3 regions of the Streptomyces sp. NPDC001714 genome follow, and region 2 is predicted to be linked to each of the others. Evidence: riboswitches for the same ligand, from Rfam matches in the RefSeq annotation. Region 2 holds a riboswitch; each other region holds the start of a gene.
The links. A riboswitch is a leader RNA that binds a small molecule or an ion and turns the genes downstream of it on or off. The one in region 2 is predicted to bind cobalamin.

Region 1 (6,554 bases), on a different contig from region 2:
ACCGTCCGCGAGGCCGGTGGTACGGCCCCGGTTGTGGGTGAGGATCGCGTGCGAGACGGCGGGGGTCGGGGTGTAGCCGTCGGCACTGTCGATCAGGACGGTCACACCGTTGGCGGCGAAGACCTCCAGTGCGGTGACCTTGGCCGGCTCGGACAGGGCGTGGGTGTCGGCGCCCAGGAAGAGGGGGCCGTCGGTGCCCTGGCCGCTCCGGTACTCGCAGATGGCCTGGCTGGTGGCCGCGATGTGGTCCTCGTTGAACGCGGTCGTCAGCGACGACCCACGGTGTCCCGAGGTGCCGAACGCCACCCGCTGGCCCGGGTCGGACGGGTCGGGGTGCAGCGCGTAGTAGGCCGTGACCAGCCGGGCCACGTCGACGAGGTCCTCCGGAGCCGCCGGCCGGCCCGCTCGCTCATGCGGCATGAGTCCACTTCCTCCGCAGTCGTTGATCGATCACTCGCGGCCCATCTTTCCTTGTCAGCGGTCTCGGACGCGAGTGCGGCACCGGCCGCGCGCCGAAGACACGGCGGGTTCACGGCCGGTTCACAGCAGACGTACCTCACCGGGCGCCCGCTGTTCGAAGATGGAACGGGGGTGAGCGACCGGTTCGGCGGGATGCCGACGTCGGTTCAGGTGGGGCCGGCCGTCGGCGCGCAGGCCCACGACGGTGTGAGCGAACGCGAGAGGGCCCCCGGACGGTTCCGGTGGGCCCTCTCGTGTCGTTCGCCGTGCCGCGCTCCCGGTCAGTGCGGAGCGGGCACGGTACGCGGGGCAGCCGGTGCCTTCGCCGGCTTCGGGTTGAGGACGCGCTCGGCCAACTCGCCGAACAGCAGGCCGAATCCGCCCCACAGCACCGCCTGGATGGCGAGCGCCGAGAGCCGGAACCGCCACAGCAGGGTGGCCGGGAAGTCCGCCGGCACCTCGTTGACGACCGGCAGGAACTGGTACGCCAGCCCGATGACGACGGCGAACGCGAACACCGCGAGCACGGTCGCCCACCACGTGCCCAGCCGCGGTCGGAGCCGCTTGCCGAGGAGGGTGGCGGCGACCGCGAGGAGCACGCTGAGCAGCATCATCAGGAAGTACAGCGTGGTCCGCTTCCCGATGGTGTCCGGGTCGCCCACCGACGGCGGGTTGGCCGGGTACTTCAGGAACGGCACCACGTACACGGCCGTCAGCGCGCAGCCGGACAGCAGCAGCGCCGTCGCCCGCGGCGAGAGACGGCCGACGCGGCCGAGGGCGAAGCAGAAGGCCAGGGCGGCGATGCCGCCGAAGGCGACCCCGTAGACGAGGACACCGGTGGCCAGGCCGGCGGTGGACTGGAGGGAGCGGGAGACGACCTCCATCTCGTGCTCGTGCGAGTGGGCGTCCTCGAAGCTGATCGCCTTGTCGACGTTCGGCTCACCGAGCAGGTAGGCGACGACGAGGGCGAGCAGGCCGGCGGCCAGGCCGGCGAGCATGCCCCGCACCAGGAGGTTCCGGACCGTTGCGGAGTTCATGGGTGGTACGGCGCCCCTCGCGTCAGTGGCAGGGGAAGCCGAGCAGGTGGCGGGCGTCGTGCACCCACTCGTGGACGTCCGTGCCGCTGAACACGGAGGTGGCGCCCTGTTCGGCGCCGACGAAGTAGAGCAGGATCAGCATCAGGATGCCGAAGAAGACCGCCCACGGAGCTATCGCGGAGAGCGGCAGCTTGGCGGGAACGGCGGGGGTGGTGGCTGTCGGCGAAGCGACGGTCTGCGCCATGGCAGGACCTCCTCTGGGAGTTCGCGTCCCATCTCGGTGGTGCACAGGACGACGGCCACGGGTCTGACTCACGAGCAGCCCGGGGGCTCTCGCATACAGTGGCGCGACCGTTCCGGATTCCCACCGGGTTCCGTCTCGCCGTCGTCGATATCGGACAGACCGTACCGCGTGTCAGGAGCACGGCCAAGACCGCGTCACCAGGCGTGATCTTCGTCTCGCGCCTGGTGGACGGCCGGTGGGGCGGGTCAGACGGGTGGGGCGAGGCCCAGTTCGCACTCGCCGAGCGGGGCGAAGAAGCGGTCGACGTCGGCGTCGGTGACCTCGGCGAGGGTGGCCGGGGACCAGCGCGGGGCGCGGTCCTTGTCGACGACCTGGGCGCGGATGCCCTCCACCAGGTCATGGCTCGCGAGGGTCGCGCAGGAGACGCGGTACTCCTGGTCCAGGACCCGTTCCAGCGAGCCGAGTTGCCGGGCTCGGCGCAGCGCCTCCAGCGTGACCTTCAGGGCGGTGGGCGACCTGGTGAGCAGGGTGTCCGCAGCCTCCTTCGCCGCCGGGCCGCCGTACGCGAGCAGCCGCTCGACGATCTCCTCGACGGTGTCGGCCGCGTAGCAGGCGTCGATCCACGCCCGGTACCCGGCCAACTCCCCGTCGGGCGCCTGCCGTACCTGCCGGGCGAGCGCCTCGGACACGGGCAGGCCGGCGAGGTCGGAGACGAATGTCCGGAGCGAGCCGGACGGCATGTAGTGGTCGGCGAGTCCGCAGAGCACGGCGTCGGCGGCGCCGATCTGGGCGCCGGTCAGGGCGAGATGGGTGCCGAGTCCGCCGGGCGCCCGGCCGAGCAGGTAGGTGCCGCCGACGTCGGGCACGAAGCCGATCCCGGTCTCCGGCATGGCGATCCGCGACCGCTCGGTGGCGATCCGGACACTGCCGTGCGCCGAGACACCGACCCCGCCGCCCATCACGATGCCGTCCATGAGCGCGACGTAGGGCTTCGGGTACCGGGCGATGCGGGCGTTGAGCCGGTACTCGTCACGCCAGAACGCGGCCGCGGCCGACCCGTCGCCGTCGCGGGCGTCGTCGTGGACGGCGCGGATGTCACCGCCCGCGCACAGACCGCGCTCCCCCGCGCCGGTGATGACGACGGTCTCGACGGCGGGTTCGTGCTCCCAGGCGGTGAGGGCCTCGTCGATACGGCGCACCATCGCGTGGGACAGGGCGTTGATGGCCTTCGGGCGGTTGAGCGTGATGTGCGCGGCCCGTCCGTCGACGTGCAGCAGGACGTGTTCCTCGGCGCCGGTCATCCGGACACCTCCGCCGGGCCGCGGGCCACGATGAGGCGCATGATCTCGTCGGTTCCTTCCGGGACGGGGTGGACGCGTGCGTCGGACGATCTTCTCGTGTCCGTTTCGTCCACAGCACGCCGACCCGTCGAAAGGCGTGCCGATCGGCGGTCGGGGGCGGCGGCCGACGGCGACGAAGGGGCGCCGGAGAAGCGGAGGCCGCCGGTGTCGGCCTCGCCGCCGGTGATGACGGTGCCGCCGTCCTCGGCGTCGGCACCGTCATCGCCGTGGACCTGGCGGAGCGACGGCGTCAACCGGCCTCCGGGCTGGGCGCCCCACACACTCGACGGCGTGCCGGGCGAAGCTCGGCCGGCCGAGACGCTGACGGCACTGCGGGAGCGGTACGGGGACACACCGACGGCCTTGTGCACGGGCGACGGGCCGGGCCGTCACTCGTCGGGGATGCCGCCGCCACTCAGTGCGGGGACGGTCTTCTCCGGGTGGAGCAGGGAGCGGGTGCCGGCGCGGAGCTGGTCGAGTCTGTCGACGATGGTCCGGCCGACGGGGGTGTGGCCCCAGATGCTGATGCCCTGGTGGGTGCTGGGTTCCCAGGTGGACTCGTCGACGACGATCGGGTTCCAGCCGACCTCCCACTCGAAGCCGGAGGGGGTGCGGGCGTAGTAGGAGAGTTCCTTGTCGTTGGTGTGCCGGCCGACCGACAGGGCCATGTCGAAGCCGAGTTCGTGGACGCGTTGGTAGCTGCGGGCGAGGTCGTCCAGGGAGGCGGCCTGGATGTTGAGGTGCTGGACGCGGGTGCGGACGGGGTCGATGGGCAGGGCGCGGACGGCGGCGATGGCGATGGAGTGGTGGCGTTCGTTGACGCGCAGGAAGCGGATCTTGAGTTTGACGCCGCTGATGGTCTCGTCGATGTAGTCGGTGAGGCGGGCGTCGAAGACGGTGTTGAAGTAGCCGCGCATGAGGGTGGGTTTGGCCGAGGTGATGGCGACGTGGCCCATGCCGGAGTCGCCGGTGACCCAGCCGGACGCGAGCATCGTGAGGGGGGCCGTGGCGAGGACGGGGGTGGTGTAGATCTCCTGGGTGATGCCCTTGGGGCCGGGGAAGCGGAGCAGGCGTTCGACGCCGCGCTGCTTCGCCTCCTCGGTGGTGCCCTCCACCGCGGGGACGCCGTGGGCGCGGACCCGGGCCTCGATCTGCTCGAAGGTGGTGTGGTCGTCCAGGTGCCAGCCGAGGGCGACGACGTCCTCGGCGGGGCCGCGCCGCAGCAGGAACCGGCACTCGTGGTCGTCGAGGCGGAACCGCATCAGCCCGGTGTCGAGGTCGTCGTGGTGCATACCGATGGCGTCGGTGCCGAAACGACGCCAGTCACCGAACCTCTGTGTCTCGATGACCAGATAACCGAGGTGCACGGACCCGAAGACGTCAGGATGCGTGGTCATCGCCGGCCCGCCAGGAAGTCCGCGCACACGCTGTTGAACAGCTCGGCACGCTCCCACTGCACCCAGTGCCCGGTGTTGGCGACCTCGTACAGGTCGCAGTTGGGCATCCGGTCGGCCAGCATCCGGCCGCCGGAGGGCCGGTTGACCTTGTCCGCGGCACCCCACAGCACCAGGGTCGGCACCGGCAGGCGTGCCAGGCGCCTGTCGCGGGTGAAGTCCATCTTCCACACGGTGCCGAGGGACTTCGGGCGGGTCAGCGGCGGGTTCGCGACGACCTCGGGGTCGATGCTGTCCTGGTAACGGGAGTCGATGACCGAGGCGGGCACCTCGGCCGCGTTGAAGACCAGGTGGGTGCGGATGAACTTCTCCAGCTTCAGCCGCGAAGGACCGTCCCCGGAGTAGTAGGTGAGGAGGCTGTTGAGGCCGGGGGTGGGCAGGGCGCGGGTGGTGCCGATGCCGCCGGGGCCCATCAGGACCATGCGGTCGACCCGGTCGGGGGTGTCCAGGGCGAGGCGCAGCGCGCAGGCGCCGCCGTAGGAGTTGCCGACCAGGTGGGCCTTGTCCAGGCCGAGCCGGTCGAGGAGGCCACGGATGTGGTCGGCGAGGTAGCCGAACGGGTCGGTGCCGTCGATGCCTTTGGTGCTGCGGCCATAGCCGGGCAGGTCGGGGACGATGACCCGGTGTTCCTTGGCCAGTTCGGCGATGTTGCGGCTGTAGTTGGAGACGCCGGAGGCGCCGGGGCCGCCGCCGTGCAGGAGCAGGACGGCCGGGCCGTCACCGGTCTCCGCGACGAAGATCTTCTTGCCCGCGACGTCGAGCAGCGACTCCTGCATCGACGGCGGCTGCATGTGTGTGGTCATGGGGGTGGTCCTCACTGGGCGGAGACGGCGGCGGGTCGTGGTACGGGTGCGAACCCGTCCGGTGGCCGGGGGAGTTGGACGCCGGCGGGCGCGGCGGCGTAGACATAGGCGTCGGGGCGCAGGGCGAGCGTGGTCACGTCGCGCTTCGCCAGCCAGGGCAGCAGCACACCGTCGCTGTCCACGACCGCGCCCTCGGCCGGACGCGAACCCGCCGGCAGGACCGCCAGCGAGGGCACGCCGGCCCGCTCCCACGCCTGCTGCGGGCGGGGCAGGCCGAGGTGCAGGAGCAGCCAGCGGCCGCCGAGGACGTCGTCCAGGCGGACCCGCTCCCCGTCGGAGCCGATCACCCAGGGCTGCGGAATCTGCTGCCCGGAGGCCTTGGTGCGGGGCCGGGCCTGGAAGCCCTTGGCGTAGGACGCGACCGGTATCCAGTTCGAGTCCACCAGCCGGGAGGTGAGACCCGACACCGGGCGGATCGCCCGCAGCGCGCCGTTCCGGGCCCGCGCCACCGGGAGTCGGCGTTCGGTGATGAGGCGGCCGACGAACACCGCCCGCCGGGTCACCTCCTTCACATGCGGCTTGCGCTCGGCCTCGTAGGAGTCGAGCAGGCTCTCCGGCAGTTCGCCCCGCAGCACGGCGGCCAGCTTCCAGCAGAGGTTGGCCGCGTCCCGCACCCCCGCCGCCATGCCCTGCCCGATCCACGGCGGCATCGCGTGCGCCGCGTCCCCCGCCAGGAAGACCCGGCCCACCCGGAACCGGGCGGCGAAGCGGACGTGGTGGCTGTAGACGGTGGCCCGCAGGATCTTGATCTGGTCCCGGCCGATCCCGTACCGCGACACCATCGCGTAGATCGCGTCGTCACCGGTCAGGTGTTTCTCGTCGTCGCCGGGCAGGACCGGGAACTCCCAGCGGTGATGGCCGAGCGGCGTCGGGCAGTCCACCGCCGGGCGGGCCGGGTCGCAGCGGAACCGCAGCCGGTCGTGGTCCGGCCACGGCTTCAGCATCTCCGTGTCGATGACCACCCAGCGGTCCTCGTACGTCCGCCCCTCGTACCCCACGTTCAGCTGGGCCCGGGTGAGGCTGGAGCCGCCGTCGGCCGCGATCACGTACTTCGCGCGCAGCCGCCGTACCGAGTCGTCGGCGCCCACGACCGTCAGCTCGACGCCGTCCGTGTCCTGACGCAGCCGCAGGCACTCGTGGCGCAGCAGCACCTCCAC
Region 2 (6,554 bases):
CGAGGACGAGGCCACCCGCAAGGGTTACCGCGCCGGCCAGATCGCCTCCGCCGGCCTGGTCTCGCTCGCGCACGGCACCAACGACGCGCAGAAGACCATGGGCATCATCACCCTCGCGCTGATCGCGGGCGGTGCCATCGCCCCCGGCTCGAACCCTCCCACCTGGGTCATCCTCTCCGCCGGCCTCGCCATCGCGCTCGGCACCTACATCGGCGGCTGGCGGATCATCCGCACCATGGGCACGGGTCTGACCGACCTCCAGCCGCAGCAGGGCTTCGCCGCCCAGACCAGCGCGGCCACCGCCATCCTGGCCTCCTCCCACCTCGGCTTCTCCCTCTCCACCACGCACGTCGTCTCCGGATCCGTGATGGGCGCGGGCCTCGGCCGCAAGGGCGGCACGGTCCGCTGGTCCACCGCGACCCGCATGATGGTCGCCTGGGTGCTCACGCTCCCGGCCGCCGCGCTGGTCGGCGCGCTCGCCGAGTCCGTGACGGACCTCGGCGACTGGGGTACGGCCGTCGTCGCCGTCTTCCTCGTGACCGCCAGCGCCGCGATCTGGAAGCTGTCCCGCCGCGAGGTCGTGGACAGCAGCAACGTCGTCGGCACCGAGGAGCCGGCCGGTGTGGTGACCGCGGCGATCGCCGCCGTGACCCCGCCGCCCGCGGGCCCGGTGGCGGTCACGGACGACCTGACCGCCACCATCCCCGCCCCCGCCCCGGCCGCCACCGCGACCGACCCGGCCGCCACCGTCTGACCCCGAGGAAGAACCGACATGAACATCGACTGGGCAGCCATCGGCTCCGTCTTCGGCGTCAGCCTCGTGGCCACCGTGGGCCTGGTGGCCCTCTTCACCCTCGGCATCAAGGGCCTCTCCGCCCGCGAACGCGCCACCGCCCAGGGCGACTCCGCGGCCCTCGCCGTGACCGCCGCCTACCTCTGCTTCGCCGGCTGCGCGGCCGCCGTGGCGTACGGCATCCACCTGATCGTGGCGAAGGCCTGAGGCGAGAGGCCTGACGCAAAGGGCCTCGTCGGCGCCGCGAAGGCTCCTCTCCGTCCGTCGGAGAGGAGCCTTCGGCATGCCCCACCGGCCCCGTTGGGCAACCGGTGTGGGCCTTCCCACACACTCCCCTCGCAGGTCAACGGCAAGTTGACGGGTCTTCCGGGGGCGTGGTGGACTTCCGGAGCCATGTACGGCGGCAAGGGAGGAAGCCGGTGTGAATCCGGCGCGGTCCCGCCACTGTCACCGGGGTAGCAATCCCCGGAAGCCAGGAACTCCCACCGCCGGTCTCGTCGAACCAGGGCGCGGACACCCTGAGTGAGGACATATCGCCATGCGCGGCTGCCGACCGAGGTTCAGTACCCGGCCCGTCCCCGTATCCGACCCCGCGGCCGGCTGAGCCGATGGGTGCCGATCGCGTCTTCGCGTACGGCGCCGCCGCCGGCCTTCTCGGTGATCTGCTGCTCGGCGATCCGCGCCGAGGGCATCCGGTCGCCGTGTTCGGGCGGGCGGCCGGAGCCGTGGAGCGGGTGCTGTGGCGGGACCACCGCGGGTGGGGCGCGCTGCACACCGCCGTGTGCGCCGGTGGCGCCGTGGCGCTGGGCGCCGTCGCCCAGCGGATCGTACGCCCCTCCGCCGTCGCGTCCGTGGCCCTCACCGGCGCGGCCACCTGGGCCGTGGTCGGCGGTACCTCGCTCGCGCGCGAGGCCCGCGGCATCGGGCGGGCCCTGGAGGCGGGCGATGTCGAGGCGGCCCGTGCCCGGCTGCCACATCTGTGCGGACGGGATCCGCAGGCGCTGGACGCCGACGGGATCGCCCGGGCGGTCGTGGAGTCCGTCGCCGAGAACACGAGCGACGCGGTCGTGGGAGCGCTGGTGTGGGGAGCCGTGGGGGGCGTCCCCGGGCTGGTGGGGTTCCGGGCCGTCAACACCCTGGACGCCATGGTGGGGCACAAGTCGGCCCGGTACCGGCGGTACGGGTGGGCTGCCGCGCGGCTGGACGATGTGGCGGGGTGGCCGGGGGCACGGCTCACCGCCGTCCTGGCCGCGGTGGCCGGTGACGATCGGCGGGGGGCCGTACGGGCCTGGCGGGCCGACGCGGCGAAGCATCCCAGTCCCAACGCGGGGCCCGTGGAGGCGTCCTTCGCGGGGGCGTTGGGGGTGCGGCTCGGGGGGACGTTGTCGTACGGCGGGCGGGTCGAGCACCGGCCGGTGCTGAACGGGGAGGGGCGCGCGGTGGAAGTCGCGGACATCGAACGGGCGGTGCGGTTGTCGCGGCGGGTGGGGTGGCTGGCGTTGGGGGTGAGTGCGGCGAGTGCCTTGCTGCGGGGGTCGCTTTCACGGCGCCCTGGGGGTTCCTCATGAACAGCGGCGGGCTCCTCGTCGCCGGTACCACCTCCGATGCCGGGAAGAGTGTCGTGACCGCCGGTATCTGCCGGTGGCTGGTGCGGCAGGGTGTGAAGGTCGCGCCGTTCAAGGCGCAGAACATGTCGCTCAACTCCTTCGTCACGCGCGAAGGCGCCGAGATCGGGCGGGCGCAGGCCATGCAGGCGCAGGCCTGCCGGGTGGAGCCGACCGCGCTCATGAACCCCGTGCTGCTCAAGCCCGGCGGCGAGCAGAGCAGTCAGGTCGTGCTGCTCGGCAAGCCCGTCGGCGAACTGAGCGCGCGTGGCTATCACGGCGGGCGGCAGCAGAAGCTGCTCGGGACCGTGCTCGACTGTCTCGCCGAGTTGCGGGGCACGTATGACGCGGTGATCTGTGAGGGGGCGGGCAGTCCGGCGGAGATCAATCTGCGCCGGACCGACATCGTGAACATGGGGATCGCCCGGAACGCCGGGCTGCCCGTGCTCGTCGTCGGCGACATCGACCGCGGGGGTGTCTTCGCCTCCTTCTTCGGGACCGTGGCGCTGCTCTCGCCGGAGGACCAGGCCCTGGTCGCCGGGTTCCTCGTCAACAAGTTCCGCGGGGATGTCTCCCTGCTGGAGCCGGGCCTCGACATGCTCCACGGGCTCACCGGGCGGCACACCTACGGCGTCCTCCCCTTCCGGCACGGGCTCGGGATCGACGAGGAGGACGGGCTGCGGGTGTCCCTGCGGGGAACCGTCCGCGAGTCGAACACGGCCCCGCCCGTCGGGGAGGACGTGCTGCGGGTCGCCGTCTGCGCCATCCCTCTGATGTCCAACTTCACGGACGTCGACGCGCTGGCCGCCGAACCCGGCGTCGTGGTGCGGTTCGTGGACCGGCCTGAGGAGCTCGCCGACGCCGACCTCGTCGTCATCCCCGGCACCCGGGGGACGGTCCGGGCCCTGGAGTGGCTGCACGAGCGGGGGCTCGCGGACGCACTGCGGCGCCGGGCCGCCGAACAGCGTCCCGTGCTCGGCATCTGCGGGGGCTTCCAGATCCTCGGTGAGTACATCGAGGACGAGGTCGAGAGCCGCAGGGGGGCCGTCGACGGGCTCGGTGTGCTGCCCGTGCGGGTCCGGTTCGCCCGCGAGAAGACCCTCACCCGGCCGGTGGGCGAGGCCCTCGGCGAACGGGTCGAGGGGTACGAGATCCATCACGGGGTCGGTGAAGTGACCGGAGGCGAGGCCTTCCTGGACGGCTGCCGGGTCGGGCAGACCTGGGGCACGCACTGGCACGGCTCCCTGGAGTCGGACGGTTTCCGCCGGGCCTTCCTGCGCGAGGTGGCGGCCGCCGCGGGCCGCCGGTTCGTACCGGCCCCCGACACCTCCTTCGCCGCGCTGCGCGAGGAGCAGCTCGACCGGCTCGGCGACCTGATCGAACAGCACGCGGACACGGACGCGCTCTGGCGGCTCATCGAGTCGGGCGCGCCGCAAGGACTGCCTTTCATTCCACCGGGAGCGCCCGCATGAGCACTGTGTTGTTGTTGTCGACCGCCGACACCGATCTGCTGGCGGCCCGGGCCGCCTCCGGTGCCGACTACCGGATCGGCAATCCGACGCGCGTCGACGTCGCGGAGGAGCTGCCCGCGCTCCTCGCGGGCGCGGACATCGCCGTCGTACGGCTGCTCGGCGGCAAGCGGGCCTGGGAGGACGGGCTCGCCGCGCTGCAGGCCGCCGGGATCCCGACCGTGCTGCTCGGCGGCGAGGCCGTGCCGGACGCCGAGCTGATGGCGGAGTCGTCGGTGCCGGCGGGCGTGGTCGCCGAGGCCCTCAGGTACCTCGTCGAGGGCGGCCCCGCCAACCTCACCGAGCTGGCCCGGTTCCTCTCCGACACCGTGCTGCTGACCGGCGAGGGGTTCGTCGAGCCGCAGAAGATGCCCGAGTACGGCGTCCACGGCACCCGTGCCCGGGAAAGTGGCCGGCCGACGGTCGGGGTGCTCTTCTACCGGGCCCATGAACTGAGCGGCAACACCGGCTTCGTGGACACCCTCTGCGACGCGATCGAGGCGCGTGGCGCCAACGCCCTCCCGGTGTACTGCGGTTCGCTGCGCGGGGCGGACACCGGGCTGTACGAGCTCCTCGCCGAGTCCGACGCGCTGGTCGCGACCGTTCTGGCGGCCGGCGGCACGCACGCCTCGCAGGCCTCGGCCGGCGGCGACGAGGAGGCCTGGGACATCGGGGCGCTCGCCGACCTCGACGTACCGGTGCTGCAGGGCCTCTGCCTGACCTCGTCCAAGAGTGCCTGGGACGAGTCCGACGCCGCCCTCTCCCCCATGGACGCGGCGATGCAGGTCGCGATCCCGGAGTTCGACGGACGGCTGATCACGGTCCCCTTCTCCTTCAAGGAGCAGGGGCCGGACGATGTCCCGGTGTACGTCGCCGACCCCGAGCGGGCCGGACGCGTCGCCGGGATCGCCGTGCGGCACGCGCGGCTCCGGCACAAGCCGAACGCGGAGAAGAGGATCGCGCTGGTCTTCACCGCCTACCCGACCAAGCACTCCCGGGTCGGCAACGCGGTCGGTCTGGACACGCCCGCGTCGGCGGTGCGGGTGCTGGACGCCCTCACGGCGGCCGGGTACGGGGTGACCGAATACCCCGGCGGCGGCGACGAGTTGATCCACCGTCTCATCGAGGCCGGCGGGCACGACGTCGAGTGGCTGACCGAGGACCAGCTGGCCGCCGCGCCCGCGCGGGTGCCGCTCGCGGACTACCGGGCGTGGTTCGAGAAGCTCGACCCCGAGCTTCGGGACGGGATGCGGGAGGCGTGGGGCGAGCCGCCGGGCAGCCTGTACGTCGACGGCGACGACATCGTGCTGGCCTCCCTGCAGTTCGGGAACGTCGTCGTCATGATCCAGCCGCCGCGCGGCTTCGGCGAGAACCCGATCGCGATCTACCACGACCCGGACATGCCGCCGTCGCACCACTACATGGCGGCCTACCGGTGGCTGGAGGCTGCGACATCGGAGGGGGGGTTCGGCGCGGACGCGATCGTCCACATGGGCAAGCACGGCACGCTGGAGTGGCTGCCGGGCAAGGGCCTCGGGCTGAGCGCCGGTTGCGCGCCGGACGCGGTCCTCGGCGACCTGCCGCTGATCTACCCGTTCATCGTCAACGACCCCGGCGAGGGCACCCAGGCCAAGCGGCGCGGGCACGCCACGGTCGTCGACCACCTGGTGCCGCCGATGGCCCGTGCCGACACCTACGGCGACCTGGCCAAGCTGGAGCAGCTGCTCGACGAGTACGCGCTGGTCTCCGACCTGGACCCGACGAAGGCACCGGCCGTCCGCGCCCAGATCTGGACGCTGGTCAAGGCGGCCGAGCTCCACCACGACCTGCACGTGGACGAGCAGCCCGAGGACGACGACTTCGACTCGTTCGTCATGCACATCGACGGCTACCTGTGCGAGATCAAGGACGTGCAGATCCGCGACGGCCTGCACATCCTCGGCGGCGGTCCGGTCGGCGAGCCGCGGGTGAACCTGGTGCTGGCCGTGCTGCGCGCCTCGCAGGTCTGGGGCGGGCAGGCGAACGCGCTGCCGGGGCTCAGGGCCTGTTTCGCGGCCCACTTCGGGCTCAGCGAGAAGGAGTTGCTGGCCGAGCCGGGCGCGCCGGTGAAGGTGCCGGTGGAGCTGTCGGATCTGGTCGAGGGCCCGTCGCGTACGGCGGCCGACGCGATCGACCTGCTGGAGCAGCTGTGCCGCCGGGTCGCGGAGGGGATGGAGCAGCGGGACTGGGCCGTCGCGGAGAGCCGCACGCTGGTGCGGGAGATCCTCGGCACCGAACTCCCGGCCGCCGTCGCCGTGCTGGAGTTCGCGTGCACCGAGGTCGTGCCGCGGCTCGCGCGGACCACGGACGAGATCGGGCACATCCTGAAGGCCCTGGAGGGCGGTTACGTCCCGGCCGGCCCGTCCGGCTCCCCCACCCGCGGCCTGGTCAACGTCCTCCCCACCGGCCGGAACTTCTACTCGGTCGACCCCAAGGCCATTCCCTCCCGGCTGAGCTGGGAGGTCGGCCAGTCGCTCGCGGACTCCCTCGTGCAGCGGTACCTCCAGGACACCGGCGCCTACCCGAAGTCCGTCGGCCTGACGGTGTGGGGCACCTCCGCGATGCGCACCCAGGGCGACGACATCGCCGAGATCCTGGCGCTGCTGGGCT
Region 3 (6,554 bases), on a different contig from region 2:
CGGAGACCACCGCGCAGGCCGTCCGCCGCGCAGGCGGCTTCTCTCCCGAGGGCGCGTCCGCCGCCGTACCGAAGTCGAGGACCAGCCCCACCCGCTTCCGGCCCCCGACGGCAGGGGTCTCCCCGCAGATCGTCCCGAAGTCGGCCGTGCCGCGCGGCCGCGACGCGTCCGCCGAGTCCTCGCTCACCGCGAAGCGGAAGCCCTCGACCGAACCGTCGGCGGGCCGCGCCGTCGACGGGCCCTGCGTGGCGTACGTCCAGCGCGCGCCGTCCCGCTCCCAGAAGGACCAGTAGCGGTAGCCGGTGGCCGCCGCCGGCCCGGCGGCCGTCGCGCACAGCGTCAGCGCGGCCAGGAGCAACAGCGCCGCACGACGGACCGCGGTCACAGCTGCTGCTGCTTCCGGCGGCCGCTGAACAGGAAGCCGATGCCGATACCCGCGACGAGCCCGGTGCCGACGATCCACCACACGCTGTTGCCCGACTTCTTCCCCTCGGCGTGCTTCTCGGCGTGCTTCGCGGCGGCGGCCCGCGGGGCCGGTCCCGTCGCATTCAGCGCCGTCACCAGGTTCGTACCGCCGAAGTCACGCGGGTCCGCGCCCATCGCGTGCGCGGCCAGGATCAGCTCGGCGTAGGCCGCGGGCCCGCTCTGCTCCGCCCACGGCGCGGCGTGCGCCTCCAGCCAGGCGTACGGCTTCTGCGCCTGCTCGGTCCAGCCCTGCGCGGCCAGGGCGACGACCGCGTCGGCGGTGTTGCCGTAGTCCGGCTGGGATGCGGCGCCGGGGAGCGTGGAGACGAGGTGGCCGGTCTTGGACATGGCGCCCGCCAGGTACGCGGCGCCGTTGCGGGCCACCTCCTCCCGCGTGAGCGTCTTGTCGGAGTCGGCGCAGGCGCGGTCCTTCGCCGGGGCCTTCCCGGCCGTCGCCACGAACCCCTTGCCGAGGGCCCCGAGCACCCCGGCCGCCGTCGCGTCGGCGTTGGCGGCCGGCTTCCCCTGCTTGTCCGGCTGGTAGGCGAGGGCACCGCCGCCGTCCTCGTCGCAGGCGACGGACCACTTGGCGAGGAGGTCGTACGGAGACCTGTCCGCGCTCGCGCCGGCCGCCGCGAGCGCGCCGATGACCACACCGGTGGAGTTGGTGTCACTGGGCGAGCCCGGGTTGTAGCCCCAGCCGCCGTCCGTGTTCTGCTGCGACTTCAGCCAGGTCACGGCCTTGTCCGCGGCGGCGTCGTGCCCGCCGGCCGCCTTCAGCGCCTGTACGGCGGCGGCCGTGCTGTTCGTGTCGACGATGACCTTGGCGTCACAGGCCGCCGTCGGCTCGGCGCGGAACGCGGCGAACGAGCCGTTCGCGCACTGCTGCCCGGCCAGCCAGTCCACCGCCTTCACGGCCGGGGTCACCCCCACCGCGCGCTGGGCCAGCAGGGCGAGCGACTGGCGCCAGACGCCGTCGAACCTGGGGTCCGAACCGCCGTACAGCCCTGACGGGAGGACCGCCGAGGCGGACGGCGACGGGGACGCGGTGCCGGTGGCCAGTGCGGTCGTCGCGGGTGTGGCGGTACCGATGACGGCGGTGGCGGCCAGCACCCCGGCGATGCGGCGGAGGACGGTCATGGTCGGCGGTGCCTCTCCCTGCGGGGAGCCGGGCAGCACGGGACACCCCGGCGGCTCGGCTCCGTAAACCTCGACGGTGCCGTGCGACGACGGGTGCCGGCGCACATGAGCCGATCAACGTCCCGGGCGGGGCAGTCCGGCTTGCCGCACTGCGTGCGGCTCACGGTTGCGGGTCAGCGCCGGAATTGCACCGGCTTCCCCCCGTACGGGTGATGACGACCCGGCTACCTTACCGGCCGCCGACGGGAAGCTGAGAGGGGGCTGTGCGGGGACCGTTTCGTTATGGTCACGCCATGACGGGGAGACTGCTCGGGTCGGGGCGTTCGGCCGACGTGTACGAGATCGACGAGGCGTGGGTGCTGCGCCGGGACCGGGACGGCTGGGGGGACGCGGCCGCCGAGGGCGCGGTGATGACGTACGTACGGGAGCACGGGTATCCGGCGCCCCGGGTGCGGCCGTCCGGATCCCGTACCGAACTGGTCGTGGAGCGGCTGTCCGGGCCGACCATGCTGGCGGCGCTGCTGGCGGGGGAGACGGACGCGGCGGAGGGCGGTGCGCTGCTCGCCTCGCTGCTGCGGCGGCTGCACGCCGTGCCCGGCCGGGACCCGGCCGACCCCGGCGCCCGGGTCCTCCACCTCGACCTGCATCCGGACAACGATGGGGGTCCCCCCGGCTCGAACGAAGTTGAGAGCTGGGGGAGATGACCCCCGACGGCCCCCGGGTCATCGACTGGACCAACGCCGAGGACGGGCCGCCCGGGCTCGACTGGGGCATGTCCGCGGTGATCCTCGCCCAAGCGGCCCTCGGTGTACATCCGTTGGCCCACGACCTGCTCGCGGCCCTGCTCGCCGATCCGGGCGAGCTCACCGAGGAAGGGCTGACGGAGGCCCTGCGACGGCGGGCCGCCAACCCGACGATGACCCGAGACGAAGTCGAAGTGCTCGGTGAGGCGGGACAGTTGGTACGGGCGATCGCCTTCTAGCGCCGCGCCGCCCGCGGGCGCGCCGCCCGCGGGCGCGCCGCCCGCGGGCGCGCCCGCGGACTACCCCCGCGTGAAGCCGTGGCTCCGCTCCACCTTCGCCACGTGCAGCGTGTAGCTCTCGTACCACTCGGCCCGCCCGCGCTTCTGCGCCGCACGGTGCTCGGCGTCGGTCCGCCACCGGGTGAGGGCGTCGGCGTCGCGGAAGTACCCGACGGTGATGCCCAGCCCGCCGGGAGTCTGCGCGTGGTCCATCCCCAGGTACCCGGGGATGTCCTTCACCAGGTCCTCCATGCGTGCGTTGGTCTCGCTGTAGCCGCTCTGGTCCTGGGTTCGCACCGTGGTGAACACAGCCACGTAGTAAGGGGGTTCGTAGGCCTCGACGGGCGCGACAGGCGCTTCCGGGTGATTGCTCATGGCGGCACCGTAGCGGGTCCGGCGAAGTCGGCTGCGGTTCGGCAGCGCGCCAAAGGGGCGCTGGGGGGAACCCCCGGCCGAAGGCGGGGGGAGGAACTGCGCGGCCGGCCCCCACCGGCCCGCGGTGAACCAGCGGCCTGACCAGCGGAGCGCTCAGGCCGCGTTCGCGAGCGGCGCGATGCCCGCCGACAGGTGGCGGGCCATGCGGCGCAGTGCGTCGTCGCAGGCGTCCGGGGTCTCGCCGACCGCCACCCAGAGGGCCAGCCGGTCGGCGGCGGTGGCGTGCGGGCCGGCGGTGACGTGGTTGCCGGTGTGCTGGGTGAGCAGCATGCGGTCGGCGCCCGGCTCGTGGGCGGCGTCGGGGGAGAGGTCCAGGTGGTCGAGGCGGCCGGTGGCGGCCGGGTAGGCGAACTGGATCGCGGCCGCCCGCTGCCGGGTGGGTGTCGTGTCGGCCGCCTCGCCGGTGGCCAGGGCGGCCGCGGCCCGGGCGAGGTCGACGCCGGTGGCCCGTCTGACGAGGAGCGGGATCAGGTCGCCCGGGAGGTGCGGGGCGACGTCGGTGACCCGGGGGCCGCGGTCGGTGAGGGTGAGGCCGATGTGCAGGACACCCCGGTCGACGCCGAGCGCGAGCACGGTGCGGTCGACGGCCAGGCGCAGGAAACGGTTGTGCAGCAGGCCGTCGTGGGCGTGCACGGTGTGCCGGAGCGGCTGCCGGGCGGGCGCCGGGCCCAAGGTCGTACGGGTGATGGCGGCGATGCGGATCTCGCCGTCGAGGACGATCGTCTCGGCCGAGACGCGGGGTCCGCCGGGGTCCTCGGGGTCGCCGGTGGGAACCGTGTGGCCGGCCAGCAGCGCGCGCAGTGCGGGCGGGTCGCTACAGGCTTCGGCCGTGGTGAGGGAGGGGCCGGGCAGCCCCAACTGCCCGGCGATCCTCGCGGCGGCGGCCGCGTACTCGCCCGTGAAGGTCAGCACGCCGCGGACCCGGTGCCGGGCCGCGAACCGCACCACCGCCGACGCTGTCGCGCCGCCTTTGCCGGGGTCCGCCGCGAGGTGACCGGCCAGGCACGGCTGTGCCCAGGCGGGCGGCGCGGCGTCCACCAGCAGCACCGGGCGGGCCGAGGCGATGCGCGTCAGCACGACCTCGTCGTACGCGCACCGGCGGCCGGCGCCGAGGAGCAGGACGGGCTGTGGCATCGGTTCGCCTCACCTTCTGGGGAGGAGGCGCGGCGGCTGGTCGCTCCGGATGCCGCTCCCCCTTAGGCGGCGCCCGAGGCGGGTCGGTTCGACCGTGGCCTGGTGACGTGATCCTTTCCTGCCGGTCCGTCACATGTCAACGATTGCTGCCCTCTTGCGCAGTGGACCTTGTCATGTCTGGTGGCCGGGACCGGTGATTCGATAACCTCGCGTCTGCTCGGCTCCGCTCGGCCGACCGCCCGACCACGCGCGTCCAGGGGGACCTTGGTGAGTGACGCCCATGCCCCGCTGACCGGCGTACTGGAACGGCTCGGGGAGCTGACCGGACGTCCGGGACGGCTCTCCGAGGTGCTGGACGTGGCCGACCTGTCGTTCCGCACGGGGATCCCGGTCGGGGTGGTCGCCGAACTCCTGTCGGGCGGGCCCGCGCCCGAGGCCGGGCTCGCCGAACGGGTCCGGCAGCGACTGGACTTCATCCGGGAGAACCGGCGCCGGCCCGACGGCAAGCGGTACTCGCTGGGCGAACTCGCGGCGATCGCCGGCACCAGCAGGCAGTGGCTGAGCGAGTGGCGCAAGAGCGGGCTGCCGAGCCTCGAACACACCGACCGGCTGCGGCGGTTCTTCGGTCTCCCGCCCGGCTTCTTCACCGCCGACGAGCCGGAGGCGCTGTACGAGGCGCTCCAGCCGGTGCTGCAGGGCCTTCAGGCCCAGGCCGACCCGCTCTCCCGGCTCCGCGAGAGCGGTCTGGTCCGCCTTGCGGCCCGCGCCCCTCAGATGAACGCCCGCCAACTGGCCACCCTCGCCGACCTGGCGGAAATGCTCATCACCGCGGAGGGTGCCGTCAACTGAGCTGCGGGCAGGCCTGTTTCAGCCGCTCGCCGTGGGGGTCGGCCCACCGAAGGGCAGTACCAGGGACCGGGATGCCAGCAGCCAACGGCCGTCGAGGCGCCGGAACCGGTCCTGGTAGTGCCCGACCTGGACGGGCGGCCCGGCCGGCACCGTTCGCCCGTCGTGACCGTCGACCCGGTACGTCTGGAAGTACGACGTCGCGGTCGCCGTGTCCGGTCCCGTCACCGTGACGAGGATGTTGGACATCACCCGCCGGGAGAGGCGGCCCGGCGGCCGGGAGCCGAAGTACGCGGCGAGCGCCGCCCGCCCCTCGGCCCGCCGCCCGTCTCCGGGTGGCGGCCACTCCCACCACCCGTCCTCGGTGAACAACTCGGCGACGGAGGACGGTTCGCCCAGGTCAAGGCGCCGGACGAAGTCGATGACGAGACGCTCGCAGGCGTGTTCGGCGAGGAGTCGCTGCACGGAGTCCATGAGGTTGTCTAGCAGCCGGGGGCGGCGGCTGCCGAACGATTTACACCGCCACGTACGTGACCGGCTCGCTCCCCGCCACCGCCTCCGCCCGCCCCAGCTTCACCAGGCGCCGCAGATGGGCCTCGGCCTCCGAGACGGCGATGTTCCGGGACCCGTACGGGATCTGGTCCCACGGCCGGTTCCACTCCATTCGCACGGCCAGCTCCCACGGGGTGAGGGGTTGCCGGAGAAGCGAGAGCAGGCCGGCGAGCCGTTCCTCGTGGTGGGCCAGCAACTCCCGTACCCGTCCCGGTGCGTCGGTGAAGGTGTGCTGGTGGGCCGGGAGGACCTCGGCGGGGGAGAGGCGGCCGACGCGTTCCAGGGAGTCCAGGTAGTCGCCGAGGGGGTCGGTCACGGTCGCGTCGTCGGGGTCCTCGTAGAGGCCGATGTGCGGGGTGATCTCGGGGAGGAGGTGGTCGCCGGAGAACAGGCGTCCGTGGCCCGGCAGTCGGGCGGGGTGCTCCTCCTCCAGGTGCAGGCAGACGTGGCCGGGGGTGTGCCCCGGCGTCCAGACGGCGCGCAGCCGGCGGCCCGGGAGGTCGAGGAGTTCGCCCGGGAGGATCTCGCGGTCGGGGAGGGCGGGGGCCAGGCCGGGCGGGGTGCTGCGGCGGGGGCCGCCGCGCAGCGGCGCCACGTGCTCGTCCGGCGCCCCGGCGGCCGTCAGCTTCGCCGCCATGTACGTGAACCACCGCTCCGGCCGGGTCTCCCGGGCCCGCCGCACGATCGCCGCGTCGGCCGCGTGCATCGCGATCCAGGCCCCGGACGCCTCGCGCACCTTCCCGGACAGGCCGTGGTGGTCGGGATGGTGGTGCGTGATGACGACCCCGTGCACCTCGCCGACGCCCGTACCGCACGCCTCCAGCCCCGCCACCAGCACGTCCCACGACCCGGGGTCGTCCCACCCGGTGTCGACCAGCACCGGCCCCCGGTCGGTGTCCATCACGTACACCAGCGTGTGGCCGAGCGGATTGTCCGGAATGGGGACGGCGACGGACCGCAC

Region 1: another riboswitch for cobalamin. It lies ahead of ACFY0P_RS06265 (CbtB-domain containing protein); the one in region 2 lies ahead of ACFY0P_RS19050 (cobalamin biosynthesis protein).
Region 3: another riboswitch for cobalamin. It lies ahead of ACFY0P_RS12450 (prenyltransferase/squalene oxidase repeat-containing protein); the one in region 2 lies ahead of ACFY0P_RS19050 (cobalamin biosynthesis protein).

What each region holds. Positions count from the first base shown of each region.
Region 1 is NZ_JBIAUL010000002.1:376,288-382,841, reverse strand. It holds gene pgm (phosphoglucomutase (alpha-D-glucose-1,6-bisphosphate-dependent)) at 1-420, opposite strand, end outside; gene ACFY0P_RS06270 (CbtA family protein) at 741-1,496, opposite strand; gene ACFY0P_RS06265 (CbtB-domain containing protein) at 1,519-1,740, opposite strand; cobalamin riboswitch at 1,777-1,918, opposite strand; gene ACFY0P_RS06260 (enoyl-CoA hydratase/isomerase family protein) at 1,986-3,041, opposite strand; gene ACFY0P_RS06255 (hypothetical protein) at 3,038-3,334, opposite strand; gene ACFY0P_RS06250 (VOC family protein) at 3,470-4,477, opposite strand; gene ACFY0P_RS06245 (alpha/beta fold hydrolase) at 4,474-5,337, opposite strand; gene ACFY0P_RS06240 (bifunctional 3-(3-hydroxy-phenyl)propionate/3-hydroxycinnamic acid hydroxylase) at 5,349-6,554, opposite strand, start outside.
Region 2 is NZ_JBIAUL010000006.1:488,336-494,889, reverse strand. It holds gene ACFY0P_RS19060 (anion permease) at 1-754, shown strand, start outside; gene ACFY0P_RS19055 (hypothetical protein) at 773-1,000, shown strand; cobalamin riboswitch at 1,155-1,295, shown strand; gene ACFY0P_RS19050 (cobalamin biosynthesis protein) at 1,402-2,361, shown strand; gene ACFY0P_RS19045 (cobyric acid synthase) at 2,358-3,869, shown strand; gene cobN (cobaltochelatase subunit CobN) at 3,866-6,554, shown strand, end outside.
Region 3 is NZ_JBIAUL010000004.1:174,410-180,963, reverse strand. It holds gene ACFY0P_RS12455 (SCO2322 family protein) at 1-385, opposite strand, end outside; gene ACFY0P_RS12450 (prenyltransferase/squalene oxidase repeat-containing protein) at 382-1,605, opposite strand; cobalamin riboswitch at 1,713-1,844, opposite strand; partial or broken gene ACFY0P_RS12445 (phosphotransferase) at 1,899-2,587, shown strand; gene ACFY0P_RS12440 (antibiotic biosynthesis monooxygenase family protein) at 2,648-3,001, opposite strand; gene ACFY0P_RS12435 (hypothetical protein) at 3,155-4,195, opposite strand; gene ACFY0P_RS12430 (helix-turn-helix domain-containing protein) at 4,463-5,044, shown strand; gene ACFY0P_RS12425 (nuclear transport factor 2 family protein) at 5,063-5,515, opposite strand; gene ACFY0P_RS12420 (MBL fold metallo-hydrolase) at 5,556-6,554, opposite strand, start outside.